Regions from separate parts of the Shinella yambaruensis genome, predicted to be linked through region 2. Evidence: predicted binding sites of a transcription regulator. Region 2 holds the regulator's gene; each other region holds the start of a gene.

The links. Region 2 encodes PhoB, which activates phosphate uptake and scavenging genes when phosphate is short. Its sites were predicted from a motif close to TGTCATNNANCTGTCAT; they were not measured.
Region 1: the regulator PhoB is predicted to act here: its motif matches at 1,183-1,199, upstream of WMC41_RS05980 (PhoX family protein).
Region 3: the regulator PhoB is predicted to act here: its motif matches at 1,538-1,554, upstream of phnC (phosphonate ABC transporter ATP-binding protein).

What each region holds. Positions count from the first base shown of each region.
Region 1 is NZ_CP150638.1:1,218,631-1,220,893, reverse strand. Features, by position in the region: gene WMC41_RS05985 (DUF2339 domain-containing protein) at 1-1,084, opposite strand, end outside; gene WMC41_RS05980 (PhoX family protein) at 1,248-2,153, shown strand; gene WMC41_RS05975 (PaaI family thioesterase) at 2,255-2,263, opposite strand, start outside.
Region 2 is NZ_CP150638.1:127,971-130,233, forward strand. Features, by position in the region: gene pstB (phosphate ABC transporter ATP-binding protein PstB) at 1-25, shown strand, start outside; gene phoU (phosphate signaling complex protein PhoU) at 80-808, shown strand; gene phoB (phosphate regulon transcriptional regulator PhoB) at 828-1,511, shown strand; gene WMC41_RS00695 (GcrA family cell cycle regulator) at 1,658-2,188, opposite strand.
Region 3 is NZ_CP150639.1:634,674-636,936, reverse strand. Features, by position in the region: gene phnD (phosphonate ABC transporter substrate-binding protein) at 1-510, opposite strand, end outside; gene phnC (phosphonate ABC transporter ATP-binding protein) at 592-1,440, opposite strand; gene WMC41_RS25345 (DapH/DapD/GlmU-related protein) at 1,604-2,218, opposite strand; gene phnL (phosphonate C-P lyase system protein PhnL) at 2,215-2,263, opposite strand, start outside.

The DNA.
Region 1 (2,263 bases), 1.1 Mb from region 2:
GCGGCACGTCTTCCGCCGTGATGCTGCCCGGCCAGATGAGGCCGTGGCCAAGCGCCAGCACGAGCATGGCGAAGAGCAGCGGCACGACCGCGACCGTGCTCGCCTCCGAAAGATAGAGCACCGCCCAGAGCGCCATGCCGGCATTGGCGAGCGCCGGCACGACCTGCCAGCGGCGGATGCGCGCGACGGCGAAGGTGGCAAGCCAGGCGACGGAGAGGAAGCCGAAGAGGCCCCAGGCGCTCGGCTCCTCGGTCGCGACCAGCGCGGGCGTCACCAGGGAGGCGAGGAGGCCGAGGCCGGCGAGCGCCTGCCCGTGCAGAAGCGACAGGCCGATCGTCGCGAAGGAAACGGCGGCGAGCAGCACGAAGGCGGTCAGCGGACCGAAATAGCCGTAGAATTCGTAGGAGACGTAGGTGACGGCAAAGAGCGTGATTGCGCCGGCGGCCGTCAGCACGCCGGGAATCATGGCGTTCTGGAAGGCGTTGGCGATGACCGGCAGGGTGCGGCGGCGCACGAACTCGCCGACCGCCATGAGCACGAGGCCGAAGACGGCGGCTAGCGACAGCCGCACGGCCGGGCTGAGCAGCCCCGCCTCGATGGAATACTTGACCATGAAGATGCCGCCGAGCGCCAGCGCGATGCCGCCCACCCAGACGGCCCAGCGCGCGCCGATGCGGCTTTCGAAGCTCTCCTTCGGCTTTGCCGCGGCTGCGGGAACGGCGGAGGCCGTCGCGACGGCTTCGTCCGCGCCCTCGCTTGCAACCACCGCTTCGGCCGGAACGGCAGGCCCGCCGCCGAAGATGGAGCGGCCCTTCCCGGCCTCGTCCGTCCCCGTTGCCTGCGCCGTGGCCCAGGGGCTTGCGAAATCGGCGGGCGCCGGTTCCTCCGCCGCCTCTTCGGGGGCGGCTTCGGCGGTTTCCGCGGCCGCCGTCCCCACCGGGGCCGTTACCCCTTCGGCCTTCAGCGCCTCGACCTCGCGCTTCAGCTGCATCACCTCTTCGCCGAGTTTCTGCGCGCTGTTTCGCGAAGCATTGAGGGTATAGAGCGCCAGGCCGATCGCGACCAGGGAGAGGATTTCGAGCATTGCGACTCCAACGCGGGCATTGTCCGGGCGCGGAGACTACCCGGTTTTTTCCAAAGACTAAACGGGGTTACGTTTGAGGCCGGCGTTCTCTTCGGGATTGTCGCATGGTTTTCATGCAAGGCGGGCAGAATGGTGCCTCTCCACGTCAGCCTGGGAGCCCGCCATGACCGAGACCCTTCGCAACGCCGCCGCCATGCATGCGGAACGGCACCCCCGGGGCGGCCTCGGCTATGCGCACGCCATCGTTCGCGGCCTCGGCAATCTTCTCGGCCGCCGCTCCGCGGCTGCCGGCCAGGCCCCGGAGAAGGCTCCGGCCTCCACGGCGGACCGTGCAGCTTCGCACCGGCGTGCCGCCGCTGCCGGCTGCCTCACGCCGTGGGGGACGCGGCTGATGGCGGAGGTCGATCTTCATGATGACGCCGCCGGCCCTTCCGGCGCCCCTGCCGGCTGGATCGTCGAGGTCGATCCGCAGGATCCGGACGCCGCCCCGAAGAGGCGGACCGCGCTCGGCCGTCTCGGGCATCGCGGCCTCTCCTGCCTCGTCAACGGGGATGGCCGCGTGGTCGTCTATTGCGGCGATGGCGGAGGTTCCGGGCACCTCTACAAATTCATCACGCACGGCACCTGGCAGCCTGGGGACCGCACCGCCGGCCGGGACCTCCTCGACGACGGCACGCTCTTCGTCGCGCATTTTGCCGCCGATGGCGAAGAGGACGGGATGCCCGTCGTGTTCGACGCGGCACCGCTGGTGATGGAGCACGGCACGCTGGCATGGATGCCGGTCGTTGCCGGGAAACGCCCGCTGACCGCCGCCTACGGCTATGCCGGCCCGGCCGGCGTGCGGACAGAAACGCGCCGCGCCGCCGCGCTCCTGCGCGCCACCCGCATGGACGGCATCACGGATGTGACGGCGGATCCTGAGGCCGGCACGGCCCGCCTCCGGCTGGCCGGCAGGCAGACGGACGCCCGCAGCCGGTTCAACCACGTCATCGAGATCACCGAGGCCGGCGGCGACGCCGCCGCGCTGCGCGCGCACTGGGAAGTGCTTTCGACCCGCAGCGGCCATTGACCCCTCGACGGCGGGGCCGAGGCCCGGGCACTGCCTAGAGCATTTCCGGTGGACCGGAGTTCACCCGACGCCGAAGCAATCTCGCTTCGGCTTGAAATGCTCTAGCGCAT
Region 2 (2,263 bases):
CTACATCATGGGCCGCTTCGGCTGACGGCTAACGGCTGACGCTGAACCCCTGAACCCCGAGTGCATTAAGGACAAAGCCATGTCATCGAGCCATATCGTCTCCATCTACGACGAAGAACTGAAATACCTTTCCCGCCGCATCTCCGAAATGGGCGGCACGGCCGAGCAGATGGTGGCCGATTCCGTCCGAGCGCTCGTCACGACGGATGCCGCGCTGGCCCAGAAGGTCATCTCCGAGGACGTCATCCTCGACACCGCCGAACGCCAGATCAACGACAAGGCGATCGTCACCATCGCCAAGCGCCAGCCGATGGCGGCGGACCTGCGCGAGATCATGGGGGCGATCCGCATCGCCGCCGAGCTGGAGCGCGTCGGCGACCTCGGCAAGAACACCGCCAAGCGCGTCATCGCCGTCCAGAGCTCCGGCATGCCGCGCAAGCTGGCCCGCGGCCTCGAGCACCTCGCCGAGCTCGCGCTGATGCAGCTCAAGGAAGTGCTCGACGTCTACGCCACCCGCTCGATCGAGAAGGCCAAGGCCATCCGCGAGCGCGACGACGAGATCGATGCGATCTATACCTCGTTGTTCCGCGAGCTCCTCACCTACATGATGGAAGACCCGCGCAACATCACGCCCTGCACGCATCTCCTGTTCTGCGCCAAGAACATCGAGCGCATCGGCGACCATGCGACCAACATCGCCGAAACCATCTACTACATGGCGACCGGCTCGCAGCCGGAGGGCGAGCGTCCTAAGGACGATACCTCGACCTCCGTCGTCGCGGCCGGCGTCGCCGACGCGTCCGAGTAAAGAGAGCAGGATTCGCTTCATGGTGCCCAGAATTGCCGTCGTGGAAGACGAGGAGGCTCTCAGCGTCCTCCTGCGTTACAATCTGGAAGCGGAAGGTTTCGAGGTCGATACGATCCTCTCCGGTGACGAGGCCGAGATGCGCTTGCAGGAGCGCATGCCGGACCTCCTCATCCTCGACTGGATGCTGCCCGGCGTCTCCGGCATCGAACTGTGCCGGCGCCTGCGCCAGCGTCCGGAAACCGAGCGCCTGCCGATCATCATGCTGACGGCGCGCGGCGAGGAGAGCGAGCGCGTGCGCGGCCTTGCCACCGGCGCGGACGACTATGTGGTCAAGCCCTTCTCGACGCCGGAACTCGTCGCCCGCGTGCGGGCGATGCTGCGCCGGGCCAAGCCCGAGGTTGTCTCGACGGTGCTGCGTTGCGGCGACATCGAGCTCGACCGCGAGACACACCGCGTCCACCGCCGCACCCGCGAGGTCCGCCTCGGCCCGACGGAGTTCCGTCTCCTGGAATTCCTGATGACCTCGCCCGGCCGCGTCTTCTCGCGCTCGCAGCTTCTCGATGGCGTCTGGGGCCACGACATCTATGTCGACGAACGCACCGTCGACGTGCATGTGGGGCGCCTGCGCAAGGCGCTCAACTTCGCCAACATGCAGGACGTCATCCGCACCGTGCGCGGCGCGGGCTATTCACTGGAGGCCTGAGCGAACGGGATTCCTCCCAAGGACGGAAATGGGCCCTCAGGGGCCTGTTTGCGTTTGTGCGGGGCCGGCGGATGAGGGGCTATCCTGCGCCGCAAACGAAAACGGACCCTTTCGGGCCCGCATCGCATGTCCTGCCGTGGGAAACGTTACCGCATCCGCCGGCGCTCGGCCGAGGGCTGGTAGGCGAGGCGCTGGTGGTAGGTGCAGTAGGGCGAGTTGTCCGGGGACTCGTTGCCGCAGAAGTGGAAGTCGTCGTTGAGCGGGTCGCCGATCGGCCATTTGCAGGTGCGTTCGGTGAGCTGGGTCAGCTCCAGCCGGCGCGACATCGGCACGACCACGTTGTTGCCGTTGGCCGGAACCGGGAGCTGCTCGGCCTGCGTCTCGAAATCGATCTCTTCCTTGGGGATGGTGTTGCCGGCCGGCCGGGCGACGGCACGGGTGGTGACCGGACGGGCCGTGAAATTCGACGGGCGCGGCGTCGCCGGGGCCGGGCGCTTCGGGCGTGCCGCGGCCTGCGTGCCGCCGGCCTTGGCGCGGCCGGGCAGGTTCAGCCGGTGCACCTTGCCGATGACTGCGTTGCGGCTGACGCCGCCGAGCTGCGCCGCGATCTGGCTCGCGCTCAAGCCCTCGCTCCAGAGTTTCTTGAGTTTCTCGACGCGCTCGTCTGTCCAGTTCATGTTTTCGTCTCCGCTCGGCGCCCAGGATGCGGGAATCCCTCGTCGTGTTCCGGACGGGTCCGGAACCTGAACGCC
Region 3 (2,263 bases), on a different replicon from region 2:
ACCGAAATATTCCTTGACCGGGCCGCCGATGGCTTCCGGCAGCGTGACGAGCGGCACGAGGTAGCCGGAGGTGGAGTCCGGATCGGCAAAGCCGAGCTTCTTGCCCTTCAGGTCTTCGAGCTTGGTGATGCCGGAATCCTTGCGGGCAACCATGATCGAGTGGTAGCCGGTCGAGCCGTCGGTCTGGACGGTCGTCAGGATCGGCTCGACGGCGTCGGCCTTGGCGAGGTAGATCTTGGCAAAGCCGGACGCGCCGAGTTCGGCATAGTCGAGCGTGCCGCCGAGCAGGCCCTGGATGACGCCGTCATAGTCGGCGGCCGGGAAGAACGAGACCTTCTCGAAGCCGAGCTCGGCCTTCAGGTGATCGCCGAGGCACTGGTAGTTACGCAGGCGGTCGGCTTCGTTCTCGCCGCCGATGATGCCGACGCGGAATTCCTTGAGGTCTTCAGCCTGTACATGGCCGGCGAGCGCGATGAGCGCGACGGCGCCGAGAAGAGCTTTCTTCAGCATGGTCTTTCTCCTGTTTGACCGGCTTCGCCGGGCTCTTGAAAAATGATGGCCCTTCACGCGGGCCGATCGATCCCGGTCGGCTCAAAGGCCGGCCAGTGCCAGCGGTGTCGGGCCGGCGGATTCCTTGGTGTTGTCCTGGCGGGCCGGGTTACGGATCGCCGTGGAGGTGACGCTCTCGTCGATCGCTGCCCCATCGGCGCCCGTGCCGTAGATCGTGCGCACCGCCTCGGCGTCGAGGTCGCGCGCCGGACCGTCGAAGACGACGCGGCCATGCGCCATGCCGATGATGCGCTCGCAATAGGCGCGCGCCGTATCCAGCGTGTGCAGGTTGGTGATGACGGTGATGCCCTCGCGCTCGTTGATGTCGCGCAGCGCGTCCATAACGATCTTGGCGTTGAGCGGATCGAGCGAGGCGATAGGCTCGTCGGCGAGCAGCATCTTGGGGGCCTGCATCAGCGCCCTTGCGATCGCCACGCGCTGCTGCTGGCCGCCCGAAAGCGTGCCGGCCGGCTGGAGCGCGGTCTGCTCGATGCCGAGGCGCTCGAGCGCGGCGATCGCCATGATACGCTCCTCGCGGGTGAAGAGATTGAGGATGCTCAGGACGGCCGAACGGTGGTTGAGGCGGCCGAGCAGCACGTTGGTGAGCACGTCGAGGCGCGGCACGAGGTTGAACTGCTGGAAGATCATCGCACAGTCGCGCTGCCAGTTGCGCAATGCCGCGCCGCGCAGCGCGGAGACCTCGACGTCATTGAAGTGGATGGAGCCCTCGCTCGGATCGGCAAGGCGGTTGATCATGCGCAGCATGGTCGATTTGCCGGCGCCGGAGCGGCCGATGACGCCGACCATCTGGCCCTGCGGAATGTCGAAGGTCACATCGTCGACCGCAACGCGCTCGCCGAAGCGGCGGGTGACATTCTTCAGTCGAAACATGGTGGATCCCTTTTTTCCCGTGTCGGATCGAGGCCGGGCCAGGGGCCGGGTCTCGTCGTTTCCGGGACTGGCTCTAAACGCTGTTGATGAAGGGGCAATGTCAGTTTCATGTCGGAAAGATAACAGTCCACAGGCCTGGATTTCCGGCATCGGAAGGGCCTCCTCACCCACCGTGACGGGCGAGAAAGGCTTCTGCGTCAAGTTTGCGAAAGTCGTCGAGGGCGGTGCGCAGCCGGGCATGATCCCAGTCCCACCAGGCGAGTTTTTCCATGCGTTCCGCGACGCTTCGGGAGAAACGTTCGCGGATCGGTTTCGCCGCGACCCCGCCGACGATCATGTAGGGTTCGACGTCCTTCGTGACGACCGCGCCCGAGCCGATGACGGCGCCGTTGCCGATCGTGACACCCGGCAGGATGATCGATCCATGGCCGATCCACACGTCATGGCCGATGGTGACGCGATGCGCGCGCCGCCATTCGAAGAAATCGCTCTCGTGGTCCGCATCGGGCCAATAGTCGTTGGCCCGATAGGTGAAATGGTGCAGCGTCGCCCGCCACACCGGATGGTTCGTCGCGTTGATGCGCACCGAGGCGGCGATGTTGGCAAACTTGCCGATCGTCGCGCACCAGACCGAGCCATCCTCCATGATATAGGAATAGTCGCCGATCTCGGCCTCGCTGATGCGGCAACGCTCGGCGATCTCGGTGTAACGGCCGAGCATGCTGCCGGCGACGTTCGCCGTCGGGTGGACCAGCGGCGTTTCGGACAGCCTCGTCATGCCGCGGACTTTCGCGGCGAGAAGGCGGAGACGTCGACGATGCGG